DNA from 4 places in the Streptomyces sp. NBC_00286 genome. Region 2 is predicted to be linked to each of the others. Evidence: riboswitches for the same ligand, from Rfam matches in the RefSeq annotation. Region 2 holds a riboswitch; each other region holds the start of a gene.
What was found. A riboswitch is a leader RNA that binds a small molecule or an ion and turns the genes downstream of it on or off. The one in region 2 is predicted to bind cobalamin.
Positions count from the first base shown of each region.

Region 1: it holds a riboswitch for cobalamin, as region 2 does, so the genes downstream of both, OHT21_RS22155 ((2Fe-2S) ferredoxin domain-containing protein) here and OHT21_RS14765 (ribonucleoside-diphosphate reductase subunit alpha) in region 2, are expected to answer to the same signal.
Region 3: it holds a riboswitch for cobalamin, as region 2 does, so the genes downstream of both, OHT21_RS00740 (CbtB domain-containing protein) here and OHT21_RS14765 (ribonucleoside-diphosphate reductase subunit alpha) in region 2, are expected to answer to the same signal.
Region 4: it holds a riboswitch for cobalamin, as region 2 does, so the genes downstream of both, OHT21_RS36655 (cobalamin biosynthesis protein) here and OHT21_RS14765 (ribonucleoside-diphosphate reductase subunit alpha) in region 2, are expected to answer to the same signal.

Region 1 is NZ_CP108054.1:4,848,711-4,855,749, reverse strand. It holds partial or broken gene OHT21_RS22180 (DUF1152 domain-containing protein) at 76-488, opposite strand; gene OHT21_RS22175 (hypothetical protein) at 515-931, shown strand; gene OHT21_RS22170 (DUF6069 family protein) at 1,182-1,592, opposite strand; gene OHT21_RS22165 (TetR/AcrR family transcriptional regulator) at 1,589-2,200, opposite strand; gene OHT21_RS22160 (alpha/beta fold hydrolase) at 2,529-3,572, shown strand; cobalamin riboswitch at 3,755-3,943, shown strand; gene OHT21_RS22155 ((2Fe-2S) ferredoxin domain-containing protein) at 3,982-4,401, shown strand; gene OHT21_RS22150 (ABC transporter substrate-binding protein) at 4,471-5,460, shown strand; gene OHT21_RS22145 (FecCD family ABC transporter permease) at 5,520-6,611, shown strand; gene OHT21_RS22140 (ABC transporter ATP-binding protein) at 6,608-7,039, shown strand, end outside.
Region 2 is NZ_CP108054.1:3,281,296-3,288,334, reverse strand. It holds gene OHT21_RS14775 (hypothetical protein) at 1-183, shown strand, start outside; gene OHT21_RS14770 (ribonucleotide-diphosphate reductase subunit beta) at 96-1,115, opposite strand; gene OHT21_RS14765 (ribonucleoside-diphosphate reductase subunit alpha) at 1,112-3,568, opposite strand; cobalamin riboswitch at 3,713-3,852, opposite strand; gene OHT21_RS14760 (hypothetical protein) at 3,954-4,193, shown strand; gene OHT21_RS14755 (GNAT family N-acetyltransferase) at 4,200-4,703, opposite strand; gene OHT21_RS14750 (nucleoside hydrolase) at 4,829-5,818, opposite strand; gene mctP (monocarboxylate uptake permease MctP) at 6,258-7,039, opposite strand, start outside.
Region 3 is NZ_CP108054.1:139,376-146,414, forward strand. It holds gene OHT21_RS00725 (carbohydrate-binding protein) at 1-2,122, opposite strand, end outside; gene OHT21_RS00730 (acyl-CoA dehydrogenase family protein) at 2,753-3,931, opposite strand; gene OHT21_RS00735 (CbtA family protein) at 4,089-4,844, opposite strand; gene OHT21_RS00740 (CbtB domain-containing protein) at 4,870-5,103, opposite strand; cobalamin riboswitch at 5,141-5,282, opposite strand; gene OHT21_RS00745 (histidine phosphatase family protein) at 5,414-5,983, shown strand; gene OHT21_RS00750 (ferredoxin) at 6,110-6,481, opposite strand; gene dhaK (dihydroxyacetone kinase subunit DhaK) at 6,654-7,039, shown strand, end outside.
Region 4 is NZ_CP108054.1:8,098,184-8,105,222, forward strand. It holds gene cobN (cobaltochelatase subunit CobN) at 1-773, opposite strand, end outside; gene OHT21_RS36650 (cobyric acid synthase) at 770-2,332, opposite strand; gene OHT21_RS36655 (cobalamin biosynthesis protein) at 2,329-3,300, opposite strand; cobalamin riboswitch at 3,444-3,587, opposite strand; gene OHT21_RS36660 (hypothetical protein) at 3,680-3,901, opposite strand; gene OHT21_RS36665 (inorganic phosphate transporter) at 3,914-5,149, opposite strand; gene OHT21_RS36670 (lysozyme) at 5,401-6,162, opposite strand; gene OHT21_RS36675 (class II aldolase/adducin family protein) at 6,358-7,039, shown strand, end outside.

The sequences.
Region 1 (7,039 bases), 1.6 Mb from region 2:
TCGAGTGACGACGTCGGCGATGCGGCGGAGGGCCGTGTGAGTGACTCCGCGGCCTCGGGCTTCGGCCTCGAATTGATCGACGTCCAGGAGATCGATCGACGCTGGCGACAAGTGGCTGACGAGTTCTTCGAGTTGGCGGGTGATGCCTTCGGCGCCGTGGTGCGGGTCGATCAGCGCGAAGGTGTGTGGGAGCTCTGTCGCAAGGCGGGGGAGGGTGGAGCCTGCCGGAGCGATCGGGTGGGCATTGGCCGGCACTGCCCACACGGCCAGAGTCATCGGTTCGAGGCTGGTGAAGTTGTCCGGTCCTCGGGGCCCGGTACCGGGTCGATCAGGAGGCGGTCCCACGCGTAGGTGAGGATCACGGCTTGGTCCTCGTCGCCGTAGAGGGCGGCGTGGAGCATGGAGGGGGCGACTGCGTCGCCCCCTCCTTTGGTGTGTGAGCGCTCATCGGTTGGGCACTTCGACGGCTTCTGTAGCCTGGCGTTGATCGTGTGCCGGGGGAGCTGAGCTGACCGTGGTGAACATCCTGTCCGTGGCCATTGGTGCCGGTTTCGGCCTCATAGGGGCCGTGTTCGGTTCTTGGTTCACCGCGCGCCGACAAGACCGCATGTGGCTTCGCGAACAGAAGCTCAAAGCCGGGATCGGCTTCAACACTGCCGTGACTCAGCTGATCGACTACCTCCGGGAATCACAGCTGAGTGACGACGGTGCCGGGGGCAACGAGCTGTCGGGCCGGATGCAGGAAGCCCGGTCGGCCCTCTACCTGGTGTGTGCCGACGACACCGTCGAACTCGCCGACACTCTCGCGCGTCGGGTCTGGAAGTCCCGGCCCAGTGAGGGCGGGGACGATCGCAGGGCCGAGCACCAGGAGACGTTGGACCTACTTCGCCGCTTTACCCGTCAGCTCCGGCGAGAGATCGCCAGGACGTAGTCTCAGGCGCATCAGCGATCGGACCAGAGGAAGATGCCTGCGATGTGGAGTCCGGTCAGGTAGATGGCGCGGTCTTCTCGTAGCGAGTGGCGATGCCACGCCACTGCTTCAGGCGGTTGGCCGGTGGTGCGGTTGCATCGCTGTTCATCTCGTCGTCGTGGTGGACACTCTGCCGGTCATCCCCCACCGCGCGACGCTTTGGCAGGCTGCTTCCCTCTGGCGCTGTTCGCGGCGTACTTGGTGCTGGCGGTCATCCCCCAGCGGCACCGGCTCCCGCCCCGGGGGATCTGCCGCCCAGTCCCGGGATCAGGACCGCCGCCACCGCCAGGTGCATCAGCGCGAGGGAGACCCGGGTGCCGCCGTCCATGCCGTCGCCGATGAACGGCAGGAAGGACACGGCCAGTACGGCGCCGGCCACCCCGGTCCAGATGGCGTGGGCGCGCCGCGCCACGAACCGCTCCAGGGCGGCCAGCAGTCCCCAGCCGGAGAGCGACGCGAGCAGTGCGACGACCGCCACGGGCACGGCGCCGATGTCGAGCGTCTGCTCGCCGTCGGCGATTCGCAGCCGGTGCCCCAGCAGTGGGTCCGCGACCAGCCACACCAGGACGGGGGCCAGGACGGCCAGGGCCGTAACTCCCAGGCGCCTTCTCCGCGCGCTCACTTGGCGCCCCCCGAGAGCGCCCCGCGCAGGAAGACCTCGACCAGCTCCTGCGGGGTCAGGTCGGGCTCGTCCTCCGTACGCGGCTGGGTGAAGAGCAGCCCGAAGAAGAGGGCCGCGATCTGCTCCGGCGGTCGGCGCAGGGCCGCCTTGTCTGGTTCCAGCAGCTCCGCGAGGGCCGCGCGGATACGGGTCATCGACTCGTCGCGGCCCGCGCCGCGTACCGTGCCGGGGTGCTTGCCGCCGCGATGCCCCAGCGAGCCGAGGATCGCGCCCATCCTGTCCATGTGTGCCTGCAGTGCCTCGGCCGCCTCCGTGAGCCGGTCGGGCAGCGGCTGGGATACGTCGATCGCGTCGAGCTCGCGGACCGCGTGCTCGGGGGAGAGCGCCTCGGCCATGCAGGCCTGCAGCAGCTCGTCCTTGTCGGCGAAAACCCGGAAGATCGTGCCCTCGCCGATGCCCGCGGCGCGGGCGATCTTCGCGGTCGTCACCGCGGCGCCGTACTCGGCGATCAGCGGGATCGCGCTCTGGATGATCATCGCGCGCCGCTCCTCCGGCGACATGCCGGGAGCGCGGCGGCGGGTGGTCTGGTTCTCCTTAGGTGCTGTCATGACCGCAAGAGTACGGAGTGAGTGCTCACTCCGTCAATGAGTGAGCACTCACTCCGCCCACTTTCCCGCATTCGGCTGCTTGTCGATGGCGGCCTATCAAGATCCATAACTACGGGTGGAGTGCTAGGCGCGCACGGTCGCCTGCGTCCAGCTGTCACTCGACGATCCAGCTTGTCGTCCGCCACTGACAATGCCCTTTCCGTACATGTCGGTTCGCGCGGTTAGCGGAGGCGAAACCTCACCGAAATCCCTTGTGAGACAAGGGCCCTACGCTGGAACCGAGCGCCTGGAGCCGTATTTTCTGCGGCCCGGAACGGGAGGTGAGCCGGTGGTCGACGTCCCGCGCGAGCGCCCGCAGCGCATCAAGCGGCTGCGCCCGGTGGGCGACGGAGAACTACGGCTGCACCACCGCGTCGTGCACGGCTACCGCCGTGCCTACCGCATGGCCGGCCAGGGCCCGGTACTCGTCCTGATCCACGGCATCGGCGACTCCTCGGCGACCTGGGCCGAGCTCATCCCCGACCTCGCCCGCACCCACACGGTGATCGCCCCCGACCTGCTCGGCCACGGCGCCTCGGAGAAGCCCCGGGCCGACTACTCGGTCGCCGCGTACGCGAACGGGGTGCGCGACCTGCTGTCCACGCTCGACATCGAACAGGCCACGCTGGTCGGGCACTCGCTCGGCGGCGGCGTCGCCATGCAGTTCGCGTACCAGTTCCCGGAGCGCACGGAGCGGCTGATCCTGGTCAGCGCGGGCGGCGTGGGCCGCGAGGTGAATCCGGTCCTGCGGGCGGTGTCGCTGCCCGGCGCCCATCTGATGCTCTCCGCGCTGCGCCTGCCCGGCATGGGTGTGCAAGCACGCCTGTTCGCCCACCTGATGCGACTCCTCGACACCGATCTGGGCCAGGACGCACCGGAGTTGCTCACCCTCGTGGACGCGCTTCCCGACGCGACCTCGCGCAGCGCCTTCATCCGTACCCTGCGCGCCGTGGTCGACTGGCGCGGCCAGGTGGTGACCATGCTCGACCGCTGCTACCTCACCGAGGGCATGCCCACGATGCTGATCTGGGGCGACCGGGACAGCGTGGTGCCCGTACGGCACGCGTACGGGGCGCACGAGGCGATGCCCGGCAGCCGCCTGGAGATCTTCGAGGGGGCCGGGCACTTCCCGTTCCACACCGACCCCGCGCGGTTCCTCTCCCTCGTCGAGGAGTTCACGCGTACCACCGGCCCGGCCGACTGGAGCCGGGAGAACTGGAGCGGACTGCTCCGCGCCGGACGTCCGGGCAGCGCGGCGGGACAGCCGGACACCGCGCAGAACCGGGCCGTGGAGCGGGACATGAGAGAGGCGAGCGAGCGCAGCGCGACGTGATGCCGCGCGGCCCGGTCTCCTCCACGGGCGTTCTCCTCCAGCCGGTCCAGAGACGCCTCGACGCCGAACCGGCAGTGGTGTTCCCGGAAGCGCCGCAGAGGGCGCGTCGGCTTCGCCTGTCGGGCAAGAGGCTGTCGGGCAAGAGGCGTAACGCCCCCTGGGTACCGCCCTGATGACGCGCCGTGCCTCAGATGCGATGATGCTCGGCGACAAGGCGACGGCGGACGAGGAAGCCGGTGTGAATCCGGCGCGGTCCCGCCACTGTGATCGGCGAGCGGATCCCGAACAGGCCACTGCCCGGAGACGGGTGGGAAGGCCGGGACGAGCTTCGACCCGAGAGCCAGGAGACTCACGCGGTCGCCTCCTCGACGAACCCGGGGCGGATTTCCCCGGAGGAGGGTGGTTCGGCATGCCCGTGAGGCCGGCCGAGGGGGCGTACGAGAGCCCGGGGGGCAGGGGACCGGTCGAGGCGATACCGCCCGGCCAGGTGCCGTGCCGGGTCGTCGTGTGCCGGGACTGCTGCTGCGGCAGTCCCAAAGTGACCGGCGTCGATCACGCGGCGCAGACCGCGCGCCTCCGTGAGGCCGCCCCCGTACGCGTCTCCGCATGCCTGGACGTGTGCGATCAGGCCAACGTGATCGTCGTGCAGCCCTCCGCCGCCGGACGGGCCGCCGGGGCGCGGCCGGTCTGGCTGGGTCTGGTCAACGACCCGGCCGCGACCGAGGACATCGCCGCCTGGGTGAGGGCGGGCGGCCCCGGCATCGCTCCCCGGCCCGAGATCCTCGACCTCTACGCCTTCACCCCGCCTCGGCGCCGCGCGGTCTCCTGAGACCGGCAGCCCGCGCGCCGACCGTCCGCGCGCCGACCGTCCGTAGCACCCGTACGAGAGGAACCTCCCATGACGGGCACACGCCCGCTGTCCTATCTGCTGGCCATGGCCACAGCTCTGCTGATCTCCGGATGCGGCGCAAGCGCCCAGGACGACGCCGGTGGCGCCAACGGCCCGGCCGCGAAGGGCTTCCCGGTCACCGTGTCCAACTGCGGGGTGAAGACGACGTTTCAGCGCCCGCCGCAGCGCGCGGTGTCGCTGAACCAGCACGCGACCGAGGTGATGCTGGCGCTCGGGCTGGAGAAGTCGATGGTCGGCACGGGCTACCTCGATGACGAGATCCTCCCCGACTACCGGGCCGCCTACGACAAGGTCAAGGTGCTGTCGAAGGAGTACCCGTCGTACGAGACGCTGCTGGCCGCCGAGCCCGACTTCGTCTACGGCGGCTGGTCCTCCACCTTCGACGAGAAGGAGGGCCGCTCCCGTGACGCCTTCACCAAGGCCGGCGTCAACACGCGCCTCAACCTCGAGGAGTGCCCGTCCGGGCCGGTGACCATGACCTTGATGGACAAGGAGATCCGCGAGGTCGCCAAGGTCTTCGGCGTCCCGGCGCGGGCCGAGCGGCAGATCGAGCGGCTGCACGCCACCTTGGACGAGGTGGAGGAGCGCCTCGACGGCGTCGAGCCGGTCAAGCTGTTCGTCTACGACAGCGGCGACAAGACCGCCTTCACCGCGGGCGGCGCGGGCATCGGCAACGACATGATCGAGCGGGCCGGCGGGGTCAACCTCTTCGCCGAGCTCGACAAGCCCTTCGGCGACGTGTCGTTCGAGCAGGTGGCCGAGCGGGCGCCCGAAGTCATCGTCATCTACGACTACGGCGACCAGACCGTGGCCCAGAAGAAGGAGTTCCTGCTCGCCAACCCGGCTCTGAAGGACGTACCCGCCATCAAGAACCAGCGGTTCGCGGTGCTGCCGCTGTCCTCCACCGTCCTGGGCGTACGGGTGCCCGCGGCCGTTTCATCGCTGGCCCGTCAGCTTCACCCGGACCGCTTCCGGTGACCGGTGTGACGGAGCCGGCCGCCGCCGGCCGAGACGCCGACGGGGCCGACGCGGGCAGGATGCCAGGGACTGCCGAGGCGGTCGGCAAGAGCGCTCCCGGGCCCGGGGCCGCGCAGTCCGTGACCGGCCGCCGCAGGCTCCCCTACGCCCTGGTGCTGGCCGGGCTCGGCGCCCTGGTCGCGGTGGCGGCGACGTTCGGGATCGCGGCCGGTTCGGTCACGATCCCGGCCGGGGAGGTGTGGGGCATCCTGCTCCACCAACTGCACCCCGCCCTGGCCGAACCGACGTGGCCCCCGGTGCGCGAGACGATCGTCACCGACGTCCGGCTGCCCCGGGTACTGCTGTGCGCGGTGGTCGGAGCCGGACTGTCGGTGGCGGGGATGGCGTTGCAGGCCCTGGTGCGCAATCCGCTCGCCGATCCGATGCTGCTGGGGGTCTCGTCGGGCGCGAGCGTCGGCGCGGTGCTGGTCCTCGTCTTCAACGTGACGCTGTTCGGTGCCTTCTCGCTGCCGCTGGCGGCGTTCTGCGGCGCGCTGGCGGCCCTGGTCGCGGTGTACTTCCTGGCCCGCTCCGGCGGACGGATGACCACCGTGCGGCTGGTGCTGGCGGGCGTGGCGATGGCCGAGGTGCTGTCGGCCGTGGCGAGTTTCCTCGTGGTCACCTCCAACGACCCCCACAAGACGCAGTCGGCGCTGCGCTGGATGCTCGGCGGACTGGCCGGCACCACCTGGACGATGGTGTGGATCCCGGCCGGCGCGGTCCTGCTCGGCACGGCCGTCCTGCTCGGTGTGAGCCGTCCGCTGAACCTGCTGCTCGCCGGGGAGGAGGCCGCGGCAGCCCTCGGCCTGGACGTCCACCGCTTCCGGGCCGCGCTGTTCACCGTGGTCGCGCTGATGATCGGCACGATCGTCGCGGTCAGCGGCCAGATCGGCTTCGTCGGCCTGATCCTGCCCCACGTCGTACGACTCCTGGTCGGGGCCGACCACCGCCGTGCGCTCCCGGCCGCGGCCCTGCTCGGCGCGGCCTTCCTGATCGCCGCCGACCTGGCCGCACGCACCCTCATGAACCCCGAGGAGATCCCCGTCGGCATCCTCACCGCCCTGGTCGGCGGCCCGTTCTTCCTCTGGCTGATGCGCAGGAGGGCACGATGACCGTACGACCGGAAGCGGCACCCGGGGCCTTGGACATCGACGACGTGTCGGTGGTCGTCGACGGCAGGCCGCTGGTGGACCAGGTCTCCTTGAGGGTGTCTGCCGGGGAGGTGGTCGGGCTCGTCGGCCCGAACGGCGCCGGCAAGTCCACCCTCTTGCGGACCGTCTACCGGGCGCTGCGTCCCACCTCGGGACGGGTGTTGCTGGACGGGACGGACGTCTGGCGGATGCCCGGCAAGCGGCTGGCCCGTCACCTGGCGGCTGTCCTGCAGGAGCACGCCGGGGACTTCGAGCTCACCGTGTACGAGGTGGTGGCCATGGGCCGCACCCCGCACAAGCGCGCCTTCGCGGGCGACGACGCCGATGACCGCGCCATCGTCATGGCGGCCTTGTCGGAACTCGACGCCGCCGACCTGGCCGACGCGCCG
Region 2 (7,039 bases):
CTGGTCCTGCTCGTCCTCCCCGCCGCGATCGGAATCGCGCGCGACCGGCGCATCGACCGTGAGCTCAGGGAGGCCGAGCAGGGACACCCGGAGGATCAGAAGTCCTCGTCGAAGCCGACGGTCCCCTCCACCGCCACCTGGTACGCCGAGGGCCGCCGCTCAAAGAAGTTGGTCAGCTCCTGAACGCCCTGCAACTCCATGAAGGAGAAGGGGTTTTCGGACCCGTAGACGGGCGCCAGTCCGAGGCGTACGAGTCGCTGGTCGGCGACGCACTCCAGGTACTGCCGCATCGAGTCAGTGTTCATGCCGGGGAGGCCGTCACCGCACAGATCCCGGGCGAATTGCAGTTCGGCGGTGACGGCTTCGCGGATCATGTCGGTGATCTGCCTGTCCAGCTCCTCGTCGAAGAGATCAGGCTCTTCCCTGCGGACGGTGTCGACCACGGCGAACGCCGCGTTCATGTGGCAAGTTTCGTCTCGGAAAACCCAGTTGGTGCCGGTCGCCAGGCCGTGCAGCAGACCGCGGCTGCGGAACCAGTAGACGTACGCGAAGGCACCGTAGAAGAACAGGCCCTCGATGCACGCCGCGAAACAGATGAGATTGAGGAGGAACCGGCGGCGGTCGGCCTTGCTCTCGAGCCGGTCGATCTTCTCCACCGAGTCCATCCACTTGAAGCAGAACGCGGCCTTCTCGCGGATGGACGGGATGTTCTCGACCGCGTCGAAGGCGGCGGCGCGGTCCTCCGGGTCGGGGAGATAGGTGTCGAGCAGCGTCAAGTAGAACTGGACGTGCACGGCCTCCTCGAAGAGCTGACGGCTCAAGTAGAGCCGTGCTTCGGGGGAGTTGATGTGCTTGTAGAGGGTGAGCACCAGGTTGTTCGCGACGATCGAGTCGCCGGTCGCGAAGAACGCGACCAGTCGGCCGATGAGGTGCTGCTCGCCGGGTGACAGTTTCGCGAGATCTGTCACGTCCGAGTGGAGGTCGACCTCCTCCACGGTCCAGGTGTTCTTGATGGCGTCCCGGTAGCGCTCGTAGAAGTCGGGGTAGCGCATGGGGCGCAGGGTCAGCTCGAAGCCCGGGTCGAGGAGATTCTGGGTTCGGGTGGTGCTGGTCACTGGCAGGCCTCGCAGGACTCGGGGTTTTCGAGGGAGCAGGCGACGGCTTCGGGGTCCGGGTCTGCCTGCTGTACGGGGACGGGGGCGGCCGCGGCCGTGGAGGAACCGGCCGCGCGGGCGATGCGGGTCGCCGGGCGGGAGCGCAGGTAGTACGTCGTCTTGAGGCCCGACTTCCAGGCGTACGCGTACATCGAGGAAAGCTTGCCGATGGTCGGCGTCTCCAGGAAGAGGTTCACGGACTGGGACTGGTCCAGGAACGGGGTGCGGCCGGCGGCCATGTCGATCAGCCCGCGCTGCGGGATCTCCCAGGCCGTGCGGTAGAGGCGTCGTACGTCCTCGGGGATCCAGGTGAAGTCCTGCACGGAGCCGTTCGCCTCGCGGAGTGCCTCTCGGGTACGGGTGTCCCAGACGCCCAGCGCCTTCAGCTCGTTGACCAGGTACGAGTTGACCTGGAGGAACTCACCCGACAAAGTCTCGCGCTTGAAGAGGTTGGAGACCTGCGGCTCGATGCACTCGTAGACGCCCGCGATCGAGGCGATGGTCGCGGTGGGCGCGATGGCGAGGAGGAGGGAATTGCGCAGGCCGGTGGCGGCGATGCGCTCGCGGAGGGCCGACCAGCGCTCGGGCCAGGTGAGTTCGACGTCGTAGTGGTCGGGGTGCAGCACGCCCTGGGCCGTACGGGTCTTCTCCCAGGCCGGCAGCGGGCCGCTGCGCTCGGCGAGGTCGGCGGAGGCCTCGTACGCGGCGAGCATGATGCGCTCGGCGATGCGGGTGGAGAGGGTCTTGGCCTCCGGGGAGTCGAAGGGCAGCCGCAGCTTGAAGAAGACGTCCTGGAGGCCCATCGCGCCCAGGCCCACCGGCCGCCACTTCGCGTTCGACCGGCCTGACTGCTCGGTCGGGTAGAAGTTGATGTCGACGACGCGGTCGAGGAACGTGACGGCGGTACGGACGGTGGCGTCGAGCCGTTCCCAGTCGAGATCACCGGTCGATGTGCCGACAAAGGCACCCAGATTGACGGACCCCAGATTGCAGACCGCCGTCTCCCCGTCGTCCGTCACCTCCAGGATCTCCGTGCAGAGGTTGGAGGAGTGGACCGTGTGGCCGGGCAGGGCGGTCTGGTTGGCGGTGCGGTTGGCGGTGTCCTTGAAGGTCATCCAGCCGTTGCCGGTCTGGGCGAGGTTCCGCATCATGCGGCCGTACAGCTCGCGGGCGGGGATGGTCTTCCTCGCGAGACCGTCCGCCTCCGCCTTGCGATAGGCGGCGTCGAACTCCTCGCCCCACAGGTCGACCAGTTCGGGTACGTCGGAAGGGGAGAACAGAGACCACAGGCCGTCCTCGTCGACCCGGCGCATGAACTCGTCCGGGATCCAGTGCGCGAGGTTCAGGTTGTGCGTACGCCGGGCGTCCTCACCGGTGTTGTCCCGCAGCTCAAGGAACTCCTCGATGTCGGAGTGCCAGGTCTCCAGGTAGACGGCCGCGGCACCCTTGCGCCGACCGCCCTGGTTCACTGCGGCGACCGAGGCGTCGAGGGTCTTCAGGAACGGGACGATGCCGTTGGAGTGCCCGTTCGTACCGCGGATCAGCGCACCGCGGGAACGGATCCGGGAGTACGCGATGCCGATGCCGCCCGCGTGCTTCGAGAGCCGGGCGACCTGGTGGTAGCGCTCGTAGATGGAGTCCAGCTCGTCTTTCGGGGAGTCGAGGAGGTAGCAGGACGACATCTGGGGGTGCCGCGTACCGGAGTTGAAGAGGGTGGGGGAGGACGGCAGGTAGTCGAGGCGGCTCATCAGGCGGTAGAGCGCGGCGACTTCGTCGACGGACCGGGCGCTGTCGTCTTCGGCCAGTCCGCTCGCCACGCGCAGCATGAAGTGCTGGGGCGTCTCGATGACGTGCCGGGTGATCGGGTGCCGCAGGAGGTACCGGCTGTGGAGCGTACGGAGCCCGAAGTACCCGAAGCGGTCGTCGCCTTCGGTGTCGATGAGCGCGTCGAGGCGAGCCGCGTGGATCCGTACGAACTCGGCGGTGCGGTCGGCGATCAGGCCCTCGCGGTGCCCGGCCGCGACCGACTCGGAGAAGGACCGCACGCCCTGCGAGGCGGCCTCGGCCGCGATGCCGATGGCCAGCAGCCGGGCAGCCAGCGTCGAATAGGCGGGGTCCTCGGAGATCAGGCCCGCGGCCGCCTCGGTGGCCAGCTCACGCAGCTCCGCCACGTCCGCGCGTGCGGACCGGCCGCGCAACGCCGCGGCGGCGACCCGTCCGGGGTCGGTGTCGGGGAGGTCGGCGGTGAGGTCGGTCAGGGTCCGCAGCAAATCAGAGGGGCGGCCCGAAGGGCCTCCGTTGAGGGCGGTGGTGGGAGACGGGCGGGCGGTCCCTGGTCCGTCGGCCTCGGCCCTGTCCTGCTGCTGGTCCAGTGGCGCTTTCGCTGAGACCGGATCGGCCGGCGCGATGGTCACGTGGGGCTCTCCCTCGCTCGGTAAGGGGCCAGCGTGGAGAGGGGGTTCGGGGCGACACGGGCGTACGCGCACTGCGGCAGCGGGACGCCGCGTCCACCGGCCCACTCCGCGAGGCCCGGACGTCATGGTCACCCGGGCCGGCTTGGCCTGGGCACGCTGCCGGCAGGTCCTCGGACTGACGCTCGGGCACGGCCGTCCCGGGGACAGACATGCACAAGTACACCGTTGCGGGACAGTTCCGGATTCGCACCGGATTCCCCTGCGGCGGCAGCGAGGATGAGCATACATGTTGTGTTGGGCTTGGGGAGTGCACCCCACATGTTGTGTTGTGTGGCGGAGCCTCGGTGGGACGCGCGGGCGCGGGGCGTTGCGTTACGGTGCCTCCATGACGCCGGAGACCATCAGCTTCCGCCCGGACGACGAGACGTATCGCGAGCTGGAAGAGCTGGCTGCTGCCTGGCGCGTCACTCCGGCGGAGGCGATCGGAATGGCTGTGCACGAGGCGTACGTGCGTGAGCAATACCGGCGCGCCGCCGCCGAGTTGGACGAGTGGCGCAACGACCCTGCCTATCAGGCGGAGGTCGCTGACGCGCGAGCGGAGGTTGAAGACTCGCGCGTGTGGTGACGGCCTCTACAGCTCCAACTCGTAGGCCAGCAGGTTGAGGTCGTCGAGGTGGGGGATCGGGTTCCAGTCGCGTTCTGGGGCGCGGGCGAAGCCGAGACGTTCGTAGATGCGGTGGGCTGCGTGCATGGCGCGCTGGGTCGACAGGACGATGCCTGCGCAGCCTTCGGCTCGTGCGCGGTCCATGCAGGCGCGTACGAGGGCCTCTCCGATGCCTCGGCCGCGGGACTCCGGGGCGACGGCGAGCATCCGTATCTCGGCCTCACCGGGTTCCGCGATGTCGGCCATCGGTCCGCCGGAGGGTACGAAGGTCACGCCGCCCAGCACGCGGTCGTGCTCGACGGCGACCAGCACCTCGGCCGCGGCGGCGCGCTTGGCGACGTTCCGCAGCTCGTCCAGGTACCCGTCGCTCTCTCCGAAGTCGAGCAGGCCGTCCCCGAGATAGGCCTGCGCGGTGATCTCGCCGAGGGTCTCGTACTCCTCCGGGGCTGCCTGCCTGATCGCGATGTCCATGCGGTGCAGTGTGCATCACGGGTGTGACAACGGCCTGTGGTTTTCCCTGCGCTGGGGGCTCTGTACGGGGACCTCGTGCGGGGATCTCGGTACGGGACTCAGTGCGGGGATTTCAGTGCGGGATCTCAGCCCATGCCCGGCCACTGCGGCAGTGTCGCCACGAAGTCCTTCACGAAGTCGCGGGGGCCCGGGCCGAGGGCCACGCGGCCTGTGACGGTCAGGCGGGTGGTGAGGGTGGGGGAGTCGGCGTAGTAGGCGCGATGGGCGCCAGCTGGGGCGAACACGGTCTTGCCGCGGGTGAGTTCGCTCGCGGACTCGACGATGACCGCGCCCTCCGCGGCCGTGATGAACGACTCGTCCGCGCACACGCCCACCGCGAGCGGATCGTGCAGCGGGCAGGCGTCGCCGCCGCCGTGGAGGCGGTACGCGTCCATGTACACCCGCAGCAGGCGGGCGGCCAGGGCCGTGCCCGCGCCCGCCGCCTCCAAGACCGCCAGGTCGGCGGGCCGGAGGAGCCAGCGGAGCGAGGCGTCCAGGTCGACCATCGTGAACGGGATGCCGGACGAGACGACCACCTCGGCGGCGTCCGGGTCGGCCCAGATGTTGAACTCGGCGACCGGGGTGATGTTTCCGGGCACCTGCGCGGCGCCGCCCATGAACACGAACTTCTTGACGCGGTGGGCGAAGGCCGGGTCCTCGAGCAGGGCGATGGCCACGTTGGTGAGCGGGCCTGTGGCGCAGACGGTGAGTTCGCCTTCGTACTCGCGGGACAGGCGTAGCAGTGCCTGTGCCGACGACTCCGTCGGGTGCGGGGCCGTGGAGTCGGGCAGTGTCTCGTTGCCTAGGCCTGCCTTGCCGTGGAAGGCGGACGCGGACGTGTAGGGGAGGCGGGTCAGGGGGCGGCCGGCGCCTCGGTGGACGGGGACGTCGGCGTCGATGCGCATTGCTCGGGCGAGGGCTCGGGCGTTGAGGTACGTCTGCTCGGCGGGGAGGTTGCCTCCCACGGAGGTGTAGGCCTTCAGGTCCCACAGCCCTGTACCGAGGAGGTACTGGAGGGCCAGGGCGTCGTCTATGCCGGGGTCACTGTCGAGGACGATCGGTGAGGGAAGGGGCACGGTGGCCAGCGTAGCGGCGGGCGGTTGTGCCGCTGGGGGGAGTTCGCCCCCGCCGCCCCTACCCGTCCCATCCTCGGGGCGTTGCCCCGAGCCCCCACCAGGGGCTCTGCCCCTGGGCCCCGCTGGGGCTGCCGCCCCAGACCCCGCATCGGCCTGAACGGCCTCGTCCTCAAGCGCCGGACGGGCTGAATATCAGCCCGTCCGGCGCTTGAGGAGCGGGGGTCCGGGGGCTGGCCCCCGAACGGGGTCCGGGGCGGAGCCCCGAAGGGGGTCCGGGGGCGCAGCTCATGGCCGGGGTCCGGGGCGGAGCCCCGTGGGGGGCAGGGGCGCAGCCCTGAGGGGGTCTGGGGCGCAGCCCCCAGCGGGGTCCAGGGGCGGAACCCCTTGGTATGGGATGGGTAAGGGCGGCGGGGGGCGAAACACCCCCCGGCCCCACCCCCTAGTGCCCCGCCCCCGCCGTAGCCGGCGGCAGCTCCACCTGCACCCCCGCATCCCCCGCATCCGCCGTGTAATCCCCCGGCGACGTCTCGTCGACACCATCAGGCGCCTTCGCCGCGCGCAGCACGAACGTCAGGACCACCGTCACCACCACGTTCAGGACGAACGCCGTCAGCCCGATGTACCCCATCTCCCCGAGACCGGGGATCTCCGCGTTGGAGCCGCCGAAGTGCTTCTGGGTCGGCGAGGCGACCCCGTACGCGGCCACCGTGCCGTACACCATCCCGACCGCCCAGCCCGCGAGCAGCGCCCAGCGGTGGAACCAGCGGGTGAACAGGCCGCCGACCAGGGCGGGGAAGGTCTGGAGGATCCAGATGCCGCCCAGGAGCTGGAAGTTGATCGCGACCGTCTTGTCCATGGTCAGGACGAAGGCGAGCGCGCCCACCTTTACGAGCAGCGAGACGAGTTTCGAAACCTTCGTCTCCTGCGCCGCGGTCGCGTCGGGCTTGATGAAGTCCTTGTAGATGTTGCGGGTGAACAGGTTCGCCGCCGCGATGGACATGATCGCCGCCGGTACGAGCGCGCCGATACCGATCGCCGCGAAGGCGACACCCGCGAACCAGTCGGGGAACATCGTCTCGAAGAGCTGCGGGATCGCCAACTGCCCGTTCTCCACCTTGATCCCGGCCGCGATCGCCATGAAGCCCAGCAGCGCGAGCAGGCCCAGCATCAGGGAGTACAGCGGCAGAATCGTGGTGTTGCGCCGGATCACCTCACGGCTGC
Region 3 (7,039 bases), 3.1 Mb from region 2:
ACTTGTCCAAGGTGGCGATGCCGGACGATGTCTTGTAGTGCTCGGCCTGCCGGTGCTTCGGCTGCAGGATGTGCTGCTTGTGCGTGGTGAGACCGGCGTTGTCGGTGTACTCGGCATCGAAGACCCCGAAGATGTTCGCCGCGTCGTCGTGCTCACCGTCGACCGGGATGGTGATCGTGCCGGAGCAACCGGTCTTCGAGGTGATCGGGTGGCCGTGGCTGTCGTGACCGACGATGTACGTGAGCTTGACCTTGGTGCAGTCGACCGTGCCGTCCTCCGGATCCGTCACGGTGATACGGAACGGCACGGTGTCGCCGAAGGCGAAGATCTCCCCCGCGGCGGGGCTGTTGATGGTCACGGTCGGCGCGGTGTTGCCGACGGTGATCCGCACGTCGGCGGTGCCGGTGGCACCCTGCGGGTCGCGCACGGTCAGCGTGGCCGTGTAGTCGCCGTTTGTGTTGTACGTCTTCGTCGGGTTGGCGGCGGTGGAGCTGGTGCCATCACCAAAGCTCCACGCATAAGTCAGTGCCTCACCGTCAGGGTCGGATGAGCCGGCCGAGGAGAAGGTCACGGTCAGCGGCGCCGCGCCGGAGGTCCGGTTGGCGCCGGCCATCGCCGTGGGCGCCCGGTTGCCGCCGCCGACGTAGTCGAAGCGGTAAAGGGCGGAGTTTTGGTCGCCCTGGTACCACCCGGTGCCGTAGTCCAGCACGTAGTAGGAGCCGTCCGGGCCGAACGCCGAGTCGATCACCTGCTTGCCGTTCCAGGGGAAGCTGTCGATGGTCCCCGGGGAGCCGTCGGCGTTGAGGTGGATCGGCTTGATCCAGCCGCGGCCGAACTCCGTGGCGAAGAACTGCCCGTCGAACGACTGCGGGAACTTCGTGGGCGAGCTGACGTCGGGGTCGTACCGGTACACCGGGCCCGCCATCGGCGACTCCGAGCCGCCGCCGAACGCCGGCGGGCTGCCTGCGTCTCCGCCGTAACGGATCCAGGCGGCCTTGGCGGGGGGCAGCGTGCTCAAGCCGGTATTGCGGAACGAGTTGTTCGTCGGCCCGCCCGAGCAGTTGTACTTCGCGCCTGCCGTGTTGGTGGCGAAGTCCCACTCGGCGTACGTCTCGGAGCTCGTGTTCGTGCCGGTGCAGTAGGGCCAGCCGTAGAAGCCCGGGCCCGTGACGCGGTTGAACTCGACCTGGCCCTGCGGCCCGCGCGCCGAGGTGGCGCCGGCATCGGGGCCGTAGTCGCCGACGTAGACGATGCCGGTGGCCTTGTCCACGCTCATCCGGAACGGGTTGCGCAGGCCCATCGCGTAGATCTCCGGCCGGGTCCTGGCCGTGCCGGGCGGGAACATGTTGCCCGCCGGGATCGAGTACGACCCGTTCTCGTTCACCTTGATTCGCAAGATCTTGCCGCGCAGGTCGTTGGTGTTGGCGGCGGTGCGCTGCGCGTCGAACGCCGGGTTGCGGTTGGCCCGCTCGTCGAGGGGGGAATATCCGGCGGACTCGAACGGGTTGGTGTCGTCGCCTGTGGACAGGTACAGGTTGCCTGCCGCGTCGAAGTCGATGTCTCCGCCGGCGTGGCAGCAGATGCCTCGGTCAGCCGCCACGTCGAGGATGTCCACTTTGCTGGACTGGTTGAGCGTGAAGTCGGCGTTGAGCGTGAACCGGGAAAGCCGGTTGACACCCTGCCACGCCGACCAGTTGCCGCCGGTGGTCGGTGCGTCGCCTCCTGGTGTGGACAGCGGCCGGGCGTAGTAGAGGTAGATGTGCCGGTTGGTGGCGAAACCCGGGTCGATGCCGATGCCCTGCAGACCGTCCTCGTCGTGTACGTATACGGGGATGCTGCCGATCACCGTGGTGGTGCCGTTGGCATCCGTGCGGCGCACGGTCCCGTTGCGAGCGGTATGCAGCACCGACCGGTCGGCGAGTACGGCCAGCGACATCGGCTCACCGACCTCCGCGACCCCGCGGGCCAGTTGGACCTGCTGGAAGTCGGCGGCGTTGATCGGGTGCGCCGAGGCCGGGGTCGCACTGGATAAGGCCGCGGTGAGAGTGGCCGCGACCAGGAGCAGAGCCGAACCGATGGCCGGCCAACGCGCGGCTGCAGCCCTCTTGATTCTCATGAACATGACAATGCACTCCCCTTCCTGAACAGGTGGCTGCCAGGCTTGGGGCGCGCGCTGCCGCGCCGATGCCGTAGCGGGATGTCGCCGCTTCGGCCCGCTGGGTGTGCTTCAGCAGGCCACTACGCCGAGCGGGGGCCGAGCGGGGGCAACCGCTCGGAAACAGTAGAAGTCGATGGCTACCGCGCTGTCGGGTCACATCGACGACCGTGATGGTCCGCCGACAAGGCTAGAAGACTTCAGCCCAATGTGTCCATACTTTCTTCCGGGCCAGCCAGGCTATCGGCCTGTTGTGGAGAAAGTCGCGAAGGGCCCGAGCCCCGTCAGGACTCGGTGCCGTCTCCACCCCGGATTGGCGGGACGCAGACGGGTACGTGATCGCCGCCGCCTGACACAGATGGGCGGCGGAGCGCCCAGAGGATCGGCCTGGCGCCGTTCAACATCCGGGACGCCGGCGACCTCAGTATCGGCCGCCGCCTCAGCCCTGCACGGCCCAGTTGCGCTGGCCCTGAGGAATTAGCAGATCAGCGGGCCCAGGACGCCAACGAGCCAAGCCCATCGCGCGTCAGGCCAAGCGCTCCGCCCAGTGCCAACTATCCCGCTTTTATGCCAACTAAAAAGCCTCGTCACAAGCACTCAGCGGCGCACCCGCGGCATGCCCAGACCGATCCACGAGATGATTTCGCGCTGGATCTCGTTGTTCCCGCCGCCGAAGGTGAAGATCACGGCCGAGCGGTAGCCGCGCTCCAGCTCGCCATGGAGGACCGTGCCCGCCGAGCCCTCCTTGAGGGCGCCCGCCGCGGCGACGATCTCCATGAGCCAGGCGTACGCGTCGCGGCGCGCCTCGGAGCCGTACACCTTCACGGCGGAGGCGTCCTGGGGAGTGAGGGTGCCTTCCTGAACCGCGTTCACCATCTGCCAGTTGAGGAGCTTCATCGCGTCGAGCTTCGTGTGGGTCTGGGCGAGACGGCGGCGCACCCAGGGCAGGTCGACGACGCGGCGGCCGTCGGCGAGTTTGGTCTCCATGGCCCAGCGCTGCACGTCGTGCAGGGCGCGGATGGCCATGGTGCCGTGGGCGGCGAGGGTGACGCGTTCGTGGTTGAGCTGGTTGGTGATCAGCCGCCAGCCCTTGTTCTCCTCGCCGACGCGGCGGGAGACGGGGACGCGGATGTTCTCGTAGTAGCTCGCGGTGGTGTCGTGCGAGGCGAGGGTGTTGATGAGGGTGCAGGAATAGCCAGGGTCGGTCGTCGGCACGAGGAGCATGGTGATGCCCTTGTGCGGGGGCGCGTCCGGGTCGGTACGGACGGCCAGCCACACCCAGTCGGCGGTGTCACCGTTGGTCGTCCAGATCTTCTGGCCGTTGACGATGTACTCGTCACCGTCCCGTAGGGCCCTGGTCTTGAGCGCGGCCAGGTCCGTGCCCGCGTCGGGCTCGCTGTAGCCGATCGCGAAGTCGATCTCGCCGGAGAGGATCTTCGGCAGGAAGTACGCCTTCTGCTCGTCCGTGCCGAACTGCATGATCGTCGGCCCGACCGTGTTCAGCGCCATCAGCGGCAGCGGTACGCCCGCCTGGGCGGCCTCGTCGAAGAAGATGAACTGTTCCATCGGGCTCAGCCCGCGCCCGCCGTACTCCTTCGGCCAGCCCACCCCGAGCCAGCCGTCGGAGCCGAGCCGGCGGATGGTCTCGCGGTAAAACCGCTTCTGCGCGGCCGGGTCGGCGTACCGGGCGTGCACGTTCTCCGGTACCAACTCGGTGAAGTAGGCGCGCAGTTCGGTGCGCAACTCCTGCTGCTCCGGCGTGTATTCGAGATGCACGGCGCCTCCTGGCTCCCACTGGCCTGCCGCTCCGGCCGCCCGGTCCTGACGGCGCACACCGTAGAACCTGTTTCAGAAATTGGGAACACACAGGAGGGTCGGACACAGACGAAAGGGCCCCCGGCCGAGGCCGGGAGCCCTTTCCCTGTTCAACGGCTCAGTGCGCGACGGCCGTTGCCCCCTTGGGCGGGGCGGCAGCCGTACGCGGAGCCAGCACGCGCTCCGCGAGGTACCCGAAGACCAGGCCGTACGCGGTCCACAGGGTCACCTGGATGGCGAGGGCGGCGAGCCGGTACTGCCACAGCAGCGTGGCAGGGAAGCCCTCCGGGACCATGTTGTACGACGGCAGGACGGCGTATGCCAGGCCGACGACGAGGACGAAGAAGGCTCCTGCGGAGAGGGTGGCGTTCCAGTTGCCCAGGCGTGGCGCGAGGCGCTTGCCGAGGATCACCGTGCCGACGGCCAGCAGCCCGCTGAGGACGACCATCAGGAAGTACAGCGTGGTCCGCTCGTTGAGGGTGTCGGGGTCGCCGACGGCGGGCGGATTGGCCGGGTACTTCAGGAACGGCACGACGTAGACCGCGAGCAGGCCCGCGGTCGACAGCAGCAGCGCGCTCGAGCGCGGTCCGAAGCGGCCGATCCTGCCGAGTGCGAAGCAGTACGCGAGGGCGGCGATACCGCCGAACGCGACGCCGTAGACGAGGACGCCGGTGCTCAGGCCGGCGGTGGACTGCATGGTGCGGCTGACGAGTTCCTCGCCGCCGTGCTCGTGGGCGTGGGCCTCCTCGAAGGCGATGGCCTCGTCGACGCGTGGTTCGCCGAGGAAGTAGGCGACGACCAGGGCGAGCAGGCCCGCGGCGAGTCCCGCGAGCATGCCACGCACCAGGAGGTTTCTGACGGTTGCTGAATCCATGTGCTCGTACGCTTCCTCGTCGCCGTCAGTGGCAGGGGAAGCCGAGCAGATGGCGGGCGTCGTGCACCCACTCGTGCACGCCTTCACCGGAGAGCAGCGAGGTGGCACCCTGCTCGGCGCCGACGAAGTAGAGCAGGACCAGCATCAGGATGCCGAAGAAGACCGCCCAGGGGGCGATCGCGCCGATCGGCAGCGTGGCCGGCACGGCGGCCGGTGCGGCGGGGTTGGTTGCGCTCGGCTGAGCGACGGACTGCGCCATGTGGCAGGACCTCCTGGGGAACTCGCGTCCCGTCTTGGTGGTGCACAGGACGACGGCCACGGGTCTGACTTACCCGGACTGAACCGCCCCTGGTGGGAGGCGGTCGGTACGGGCTTACAGTGGCGCGACCGTGCCGGATTCTCACCGGCTTCCGTCGAACCGTCGTCAATTTCGACGTGACCGTACCGCGAAGTGGGGAGGCGGCCAAGGGCGCACGGGGTGCCGGAGCGTGCGCCGTTCCCCTGGTCGCGCGCCAATTCCCGGTGCGGGCAAGGGCTTTGAGCGGGCGTTTGAGTACGAGAGTGGGCCGATGACCAGCCGAGTGATGTTGATCTCACCAGCGATCAGTGCCGCGTTGCGGGAGGCGCGTTTCGACGACGGATGCTCCCTCGACGCCTCCGGGCTGCGGCTCGCGGAGGCGGCCGCGGGTTCGCTGCCCGCTGCGGAGCGGGCCCTGGTCTCCCCCGGTGTGCGCTGCCGCGAGACGGCCGTCGCGCTGAGTCTCGACGCCGCGGACGAGCCAGAGTTGGTGGGACTGGACGTGGGCCGCTGGCGCGGCACGAGCCTGGCCGAGGTGAGCGCCGAGGAGCCGGAGGCGGTCGCGCGCTGGCTGGCGGATCCGTCGTACGCCGCGCACGGCGGTGAATCCGTACGCGGATTGTGCGATCGGGTCGCCAAGTGGCTGGACGCGGCTGGGCAGTTCGAGGGCCGGACTCTCGCCGTTGTCGAGCCGGAGATCGTACGGGCCGTGGTGGTACGGGCTCTAGGTGCTCCGGAGCCGGCGTTCTGGCGGATCGACGTACCACCGCTGACGGCGACGGAGCTCAGCGGGCGGGCCGGGCGCTGGAACGTACGGGTGGGCCGAGCGCTCGGGGCCTGACCGAGCCGAGGGCCGGGCGGCGGTCCGTCGCCTCGGGGCGGCTGTCATCACAGCAAGCCGGGCGTTCGGGTACTGATGGGCGAGGCGGTCCGTCACCTCGGGACGGCCCTCGCCACTGCTGGCTCGTCACCTCAGCTGGGCGAGGAACTCCGTGCAGGCGCGCGCGCAGTCCCGGCAGGACTGGGCGCCCTCTTCGGCGTCGGGGTTCCGGTCGAAGACGTGCGCGGTCTCCAGGCAGACGGCGCGGCACCATTCGACCTGGGCGCGTGTTCCGGCCTCGTCCTGCCAGGTCTGCTCGGCCAGCAGGCGGCAGGTCGCGTCGCAGACCTCCGCGCACATGATGCTCTTGCGCCGCAGCAGCTGCTGGTCTTCGGGACCGTCGAGATCGGCGAGACTCGCGCGCAGCGCACACACCCGCGCGCACTCGGTACACGCCTGCGCACAGGCGAACCGGTCCTCGAGGAAACGGACGAGTTCCTGCTGATCTGTCGCTGACACGCTGACCGAGTTGCCGTACGCCGCTTGGTCAAACCCGGCGGCGTCACCAAGAGGGCACGAGATCCGCCGTTCCCACCGGTGCCCAACCGCACTCGGCGATCGATACTTGACCCGCAGGCTTTGAGAGATCCAGGACGCGGCCACGGCTGCTCACCTCACCCGGAGGTACGGAATGAAGATGCTCATCAACGTCGCGGAGACGGTTGTCACGGACGCGCTGCGGGGCATGGCGGCCGCTCATCCCGAGCTGACCGTGGATGTCGAGAACCGGGTGATCGTACGGCGGGACGCTCCGGTCGCCGGGCAGGTGGGCCTCGTCTCCGGCGGTGGTTCGGGGCATGAGCCGCTGCACGGCGGGTTCGTGGGTCCGGGGATGCTGTCGGCGGCCTGTCCGGGAGAGGTGTTCACCAGCCCGGTGCCGGACCAGATGGTGCGGGCGGCCGCCGCCGTGGACAGCGGCGCCGGCGTGCTGTTCATCGTGAAGAACTACACCGGGGACGTACTCAACTTCGACATGGCGGCGGAGCTCGCCGAGGACGAGGGCATCCAGGTGGCGAA
Region 4 (7,039 bases), 4.8 Mb from region 2:
TGCTTCGACGACGTGAGGCAAAGCCCTTGCAGCACAGGGATGTTGAGGTCGGCGAGCGCTCCGATATCCCAGGCCTCCTCATCACCGCCCGCCGACGCCTGCGAGGCGTGCGTGCCCCCGGCCGCGAGCACGGTCGCGACCAGGGCATCGGCACGCCCGAGGATCTCGTACAGCCCGGCATCCGCGCCGCGCAGCGAACCGCAGTACACGGGAAGGGCGTTGGCACCCCGCGCCTCGATCGCGTCGCACAGGGTGTCTACGAAGGCGGTGTTGCCGGAGAGTTCGTGGGCCCGGTAGAAGAGCACGCCGACCGTCGGTCGGCCCTCCACATACGTAGGCTCCCCATGGACCCCGTACTCGGGCATCTTCCGGGGCTCCTCGAAGCCTTCGCCCGTGAGCAGCACGGTGTCGGAGAGGAAGCGGGCCAGCTCGGCGAGGTTCCCGGGGCCGCCCTCGACGAGGTACCGCAGTGCCTCCGCCACGACACCGGCCGGTACCGATGACTCGGCCATCAACTCCGCGTCGGGGACGGCTTCTCCGCCGAGCAGGACCGTCGGGATCCCGGACGCCTTCAACGCCGCGAGCCCGTCCTCCCAGGCGCGTTTGCCACCCAGCAGGCGTACGACGGCGATGTCCGCGCCCTCGAGGAGCGCGGGCAGCTCCTCCGCCACATCCACCCGGGTCGGATTGCCGATCCGGTACGAGGCGCCGGAAGCGGCCCGGGCCGCCAGCAGATCCGTATCGGCGGTCGACAACAACAGCACTGTGCTCATGCGGGCGCTCCCGGTGGAATGAAGGGCAGTCCTGAGGGCGCGCCCGACTCGATGAGCCGCCATAGCGCGTCCGTGTCCGCGTGGTTCTCGATCAGATCGCCGAGCCGGTCCAGCTGCTGCTCGCGCAGCGCGGCGAACGAGGTGTCGGCGGCCGGTACGAAACGGCGGCCCGCGGCGGCCGCCACCTCGCGCAGGAACGCCCGTCGGAATCCGTCCGACTCCAGCGAGCCGTGCCAGTGCGTGCCCCAGATCTCGCCGACCCGGCAACCGTCCAAGAAGGCTTCGCCGCCGGTGACTTCGGCGACGCCGTGATGGATCTCGTACCCCTCGACGTACTCGCCGAGCGCCTCGCCGACGGGCCGCGTGAGCGTCTTCTCGCGCGCGAACCGCACCCGTACGGGGAGGAGTCCGAGCCCGTCGACCTGGCCCGCGCGCGACTCGACCTCGTCCTCGATGTGCTCGCCGAGGATCTGGAAACCGCCGCAGATGCCGAGGACGGGGCGTCCTTCGACGGCCCGCCGCTTCAGCGCGTCGGCAAGTCCCCGCTCGCGCAACCACTCCAGGGCGCGCACTGTCCCGCGGGTCCCCGGAATCACCACCAGGTCCGCATCGGCCAACTCTTCCGCCCGGTCCACGAACCGCACCACGACGCCCGGTTCGGTGGCCAGCGCGTCCACGTCGGTGAAGTTGGACATGAGAGGGATCGCGCAGACGGCGACACGTAGGACGTCCTCCCCGACGGGCGGCGCGACCGCGGACTCGCGGACGGCGCCCCGCAGCGACACCGCCATCCCGTCCTCCTCGTCGATGCCGAGGCCGTGCTGGAGGGGGAGTACGCCGTACGTCGAACGCCCGGTGAGGCCATGCAACATGTCCAACCCCGGCTCCAGCAGCGACACATCGCCGCGGAACTTGTTGACCAGGAACCCGGCGACGAGCGCCTGGTCCTCGGGCGACAGCAGAGCGATCGTCCCGAAGAACGACGCGAAGACCCCGCCACGGTCGATGTCCCCGACCACGAGCACGGGAAGCCGGGCGTTTCTGGCGATCCCCATGTTCACGATGTCGGTCCGCCGCAGATTGATCTCGGCGGGACTGCCCGCCCCCTCACAGATCACCGCGTCATACGTGCCCCGCAACTCGGCCAGACACTCCAGCACGGTCCCGAGCAACTGCTCCTGCCTCCCGCCCGTCACCCCCCGCCGCCCATGTTCGAGGCGCTCCGCGCCGCCCCTCCATTCGTGGTAGCCGCGCGCGCTCAACTCGCCCACCGGTTTGCCCATCAGCACGACCTGACTGCTGCGGTCGCTGCCGGGCTTCAGCAGTACGGGGTTCATGAGCGCCGTCGGCTCGACGCGTGCGGCCTGTGCCTGCATGGCCTGCGCGCGACCGATCTCGGCGCCCTCGCGCGTGACGAACGAATTGAGGGACATGTTCTGCGCCTTGAAGGGCGCGACCTTGACGCCCTGGCGCACCAGCCACCGGCAGATCCCGGCCGTGACGACGCTCTTTCCGGCGTCGGAAGTCGTCCCGGCGACCAGCAGCCCACCGCCGCTCATGACGTACGCCCCTTTGCGATGAGCCGACCGGTGAGGAGCCGTCGCGTGACGAGCCGTCCGGCGACCGTCGCGCCGAGCGCGAGCCGGCTCACGCGTCGCGAGAGCCGTACGGCCCGCTCGATGTCGTCGACCTGGACGGCCCGTCCCTCGCCGTTGAGTACGGGTCGGTGCTCAACTCGCCCGCCGTACGACAGCGTTCCGCCCAGCTGTACGCCCAACGCCCCCGCGAACGAGGCCTCGACGGGCCCGGCGTTGGGGCTCGGGTGCTGGGCGGCGTCGGTGCGCCAGGCGTGTATGGCTCCGCGTGGATCGCCGCCCGCGACGGTCGCTAGGGCGGCGGTCAGCCGGGCGCCGGGCCAGCCCGTCACGTCGTCGAGCCGTGCCGAAGCCCAGCCGAAACGCCGGTACTTGGGCGATTTGTGCCCGACCATGGCATCCAGCGTGTTGACGGCCCGGAAGCCGACGAGGCCCGGCACACCCGCCACAGCGCCCCACACCAGCGCGCCGACCACCGCGTCCGAGGTGTTCTCGGCGACGGACTCGACGACGGCGCGGGCGATCCCGTCGGCGTCCAGCGCCTGCGGGTCCCGTCCGCACAGGTGCGGCAGTCGCTCCCGGGCCGTCTCGATGTCCCCGGCGGCCAGTGCCTGGCCGATGGCCCGGGCCTCGCGGCCGAGCGAAGTGCCGCCGACCACGGCCCAGGTGGCGGCCGCGGTCAGTGCGATCGAGGCGGTACGGGACGTACGTACGGACGTGGCGGCGAGGGCCGCGAGCGATACGGCACCGCCGGCGCATACGGCGGTGTGCAGGGCGCCCCACCCACGGTGGTCCCGCCACAGCACCCGTTCCACGGCGCTCGCGGTCCGGCCGAACGCGGCGACCGGATGTCCACGGCGTGGATCGCCGAGGAGTTGGTCACCGAGGAGGCCGGCGGCGGCGCCGTACGCGAAAACGCGATCGGCACGCATGGGGTCAGCCTGTCGCTACGTCAGGCAGAACCCTTGGGGTCCTCGAAACCCTCGTACTCGGCGAAACCCTCGTACTCGGCAAACTGATCCGCAACAGGCAGCCGCGCATGGCGATATGTCCTCACTCAGGGTGTCCGCGCCCTGGTTCGACGAGACCGACGGCGAGAGTTCCTGGCTCCCGGAGAACTGCTTCCCCGGTGACAGTGGCGGGACCGCGCCGGACTCACACCGGCTTCCTCTTCTGCCGCCGTACTTGGCTCGGGCAGTCCACCACGCCCACGAACAGCCGTCAACTTGCCGCTGACCTGCGACGGGAGAGTGTGCGAAGGCCCACACAGACGTGTGGGCCGACGGACGTGGGCGGGTGGGGTGTTGGGCGTCAGGCCACGATCAGGTAGATGCCGTACGCCACTGCCGCCGCGCATGCCGTGAAGCAGGCGTACGCGCCGGTCGTCGCCAGGAGCGCGGAGTTGCCCTGTGCGGAGGCCGATTCGCGGCGGGAGAGGCCGACGATGCCCAGGGTGAATGCGCCCACGAGGGCGACGGTGACGATGAGGCTGACTCCGAAGACGGAGCCGAGGGCTGCCCAGTCGATGTGCATGCGGTGGATTCCTCAGACCGTGGCGGTGCGGGTGGCGGGCTCGGTGTCCGGCTCTTCGACGTGGCCCGGCGGGGGCGGGGTGACGGCGGCGATGGCCGTGCCCATCACGTCGGCGGCTACTTCCGTGCCGTTGATGTCAGTTGTGCCGTCGGTGTCATTGACGTTCGTGTGGTCGATCACCTCACGGCGGGAGACCACCCAGATCGCGGCACTGGACGCGATCAGGAAGACGGCGACGAACGCGGTGCCCCAGGCGCCGAAGGAGGTCACGTACTCCGCGATCGCGGCGACCAGGGCCGCGGCCGGCAGCGTCAGGCCCCAGGCGACGAACATCCGGGTGGCGGTGGACCAGCGGACCACTCCGCCCTTGCGGCCGAGGCCCGCGCCCATCACCGAGCCGGAGACCGAGTGCGTGGTGGACAGGGAGAAGCCGAGGTGCGAGGAGGCCAGGATGACCGTGGCCGCGCTGGTCTGGGCGGCGAAGCCCTGCTGCGGCTGGAGGTCGGTCAGGCCCTTGCCCATCGTGCGGATGATGCGCCAGCCGCCGAGGTAGGTGCCGAGCGCGATCGCGAGACCGGCGGAGAGGATGACCCAGACCGGCGGGTCGGAGTCGGGGGCGATGGCGCCGCCGGTGACCAGGGCGAGGGTGATGATGCCCATGGTCTTCTGCGCGTCGTTCGTGCCGTGCGCCAGCGAGACGAGCCCGGCGGAGGCGATCTGGCCTGTGCGGTAGCCCTTCTTGGCGGCTTCGCCGTTCGCGTTCCGGCCGAGCCGGTACGTCAGCCGGGTGGCGAGCATCGCGGCGAGGCCCGCGACCAGCGGGGCGGCGATCGCGGGGATCAGCACCTTGGTGACGAGGACGTCGCCGTGCACCGCACCCATGCCGGCCGAGGCGATGGTGGCGCCGATCAGGCCGCCCATGAGGGCGTGCGAGGAACTGGACGGCAGGCCTACGAGCCAGGTCAGCAGGTTCCAGAGGATGGCGCCGACGAGTGCGGCGAAGATCACTTCGGGTTGGATGCCGGTCTCGTCGACGAGGCCCTTGGAGATGGTGTTGGCGACCTCGATCGAGAGGAACGCGCCGACCAGATTGAGTACGGCGGACATGGCCACCGCGGCTTTGGGCTTCATCGCGCCGGTCGAGATGGTGGTGGCCATCGCGTTGGCGGTGTCGTGGAAACCGTTCGTGAAATCGAACGCGAGGGCGGTGACCACCACTATCGCGAGGATCAGCGAGAAGTTCTCCATTTACCCGGTCTTCTATTGGACGTCAGCGGTTCGTGGACCGTAGGCAACCTGAATGAACGGAAGATGAACTCAGTAGGACCACGAGGTGTATCGAAACGAGTCGCTGCCCCTCCGGGTACCCGGAGGGGCAGTGTTGTAGTCGACCAGATCGGCGGCGCGTTAGTCGAACTGAGGCGGAGTATCGGGCTCCGCCTGCCCTTGCTTCCAGCCTTCTCCTGCTTCAAGCCCTTCCGCTTCTTGCCCTTCTGCTTCTAGCCCCTCGCGAACTGCTTGAGCCGGCTCATGGACCCGTTGAAGAGATTCTGGTCACCCGGCAGCGTCCCGCCGTTGTCGTACTGCCAGAACGTCCACGTCCGCCAGCCCGCGGGCAGCGTCCCCGTCGACGAGCTGTACCGGGCCAGCCAGAGTGCGTGGTTGGAGGCGAACGCGGCGCTGTTGCCGGTGCAGTTCTTCCACCAGTGCGTGGTGGTGTAGATCACCGGGCGGCGGCCGGTCTGCCGCTTCACCTCGTTGCTGAACGACTTGATCCAGCCGACCATCTTGGACTTGCTCAGGCCGTAGCACTTCTTCTTGCCGTACGGGTTGTATTCGATGTCGAGCGCGGGCGGCAGCGTCCAGCCGTCCGCCCGCCAGCCGCCTCCGTTGCGTACGAAGTAGGCGGCCTGGGTCTTGCCGGACGACTTGTGCGGCAGCGCGAAGTGGTACGCCCCGCGGATCAGGCCCGCGTTGCGCGCGCCGTGGTACTGCTGGCTGTAATAGGGGTTGCGGTAGGTGTGGGACTCGGTCGCCTTCACGTAGACGAACTTGGCGCCCTTGCTCTTCGCCTTCGCCCAGTTGACGTTCTTCTGGTGCGAGGAGACGTCATGTCCTTCGGGCTTTGCTGCCGCAGAGACCGGCATCTCTACGAGAGCGGTGGCGCCGATGGTCAGCGTCGCCACGGAGAGTACGGCGAAGCGAGCGCGGCGGCTGTGGGACAGTCGGCGACTTCGGGACGGTTTGCGATCGCGGGCCATCTTTCCCCCGGAATGGCTGCGTGCACGACAAATCTCCCTGAGGGTATGGGAGGGTCCGCGAACTCCTGTTGCTCATCGGCCAATTGCTCCGAGTGGGCGTTCTGTTCGTTTCTGCGCCCTTTCGGAGGTGGGTGTTCCGCCCTAAAGTGCCCTCGCCCGCGCCGGGCCCTTGTCCCCGGCTGGCAGGATCGCGGCATGGCTGAACAGCGGTGGGACGCAGGGGACGGGCGGGACACGGAGCGGCAGGGCGCGCGGGACGCCACGGAACGGCCCTGGCGCGAGCTGGTGGCGACGGCCCGCCGGACGGTGTCCGAAGGTCTGGTCGTCGGTACGTCGGGCAATGTGTCCGTCCGCGTCGGGGACACCGTCCTGGTCACGCCGAGCGGAGTCCCGTACGACGAACTCGGGCCCGAGCACGTCTGCGGGGTCGGTCTCGACGGGCGGCAGGTGCTCGGTTCACTCGTTCCGACCAGCGAACTGCCCATGCATCTGGCCGTCTATCGCGCCACCGACGCCCGCGCCATCGTCCACACGCACGCCGTGCACGCCACGGCCGTTTCCACGCTCGTCTCGGAGCTGCCGCTCATCCACTACATGGCCGCCGCGCTCGGCGGACCCGTCCGTGTCGCCCCCTACGCGACCTACGGCACGGAAAAGTTGGCCGAGAACATGCTCGAGGCGCTGCGGAACCGCACAGCCTGTCTACTCCAGAACCACGGCACCCTCACCTACGGCACCACCCTCCACCAGGCCTACGACCGCACGGCCCAGTTGGAGTGGATGTGCCGCCTGTGGCTGACGGCGTCGTCGCTTCCGGGTCACTCGCCGTCGCTGCTGAGCGAGGAGCAGGTGGCGGAGGTGGGGGAGCGGTTGAAGG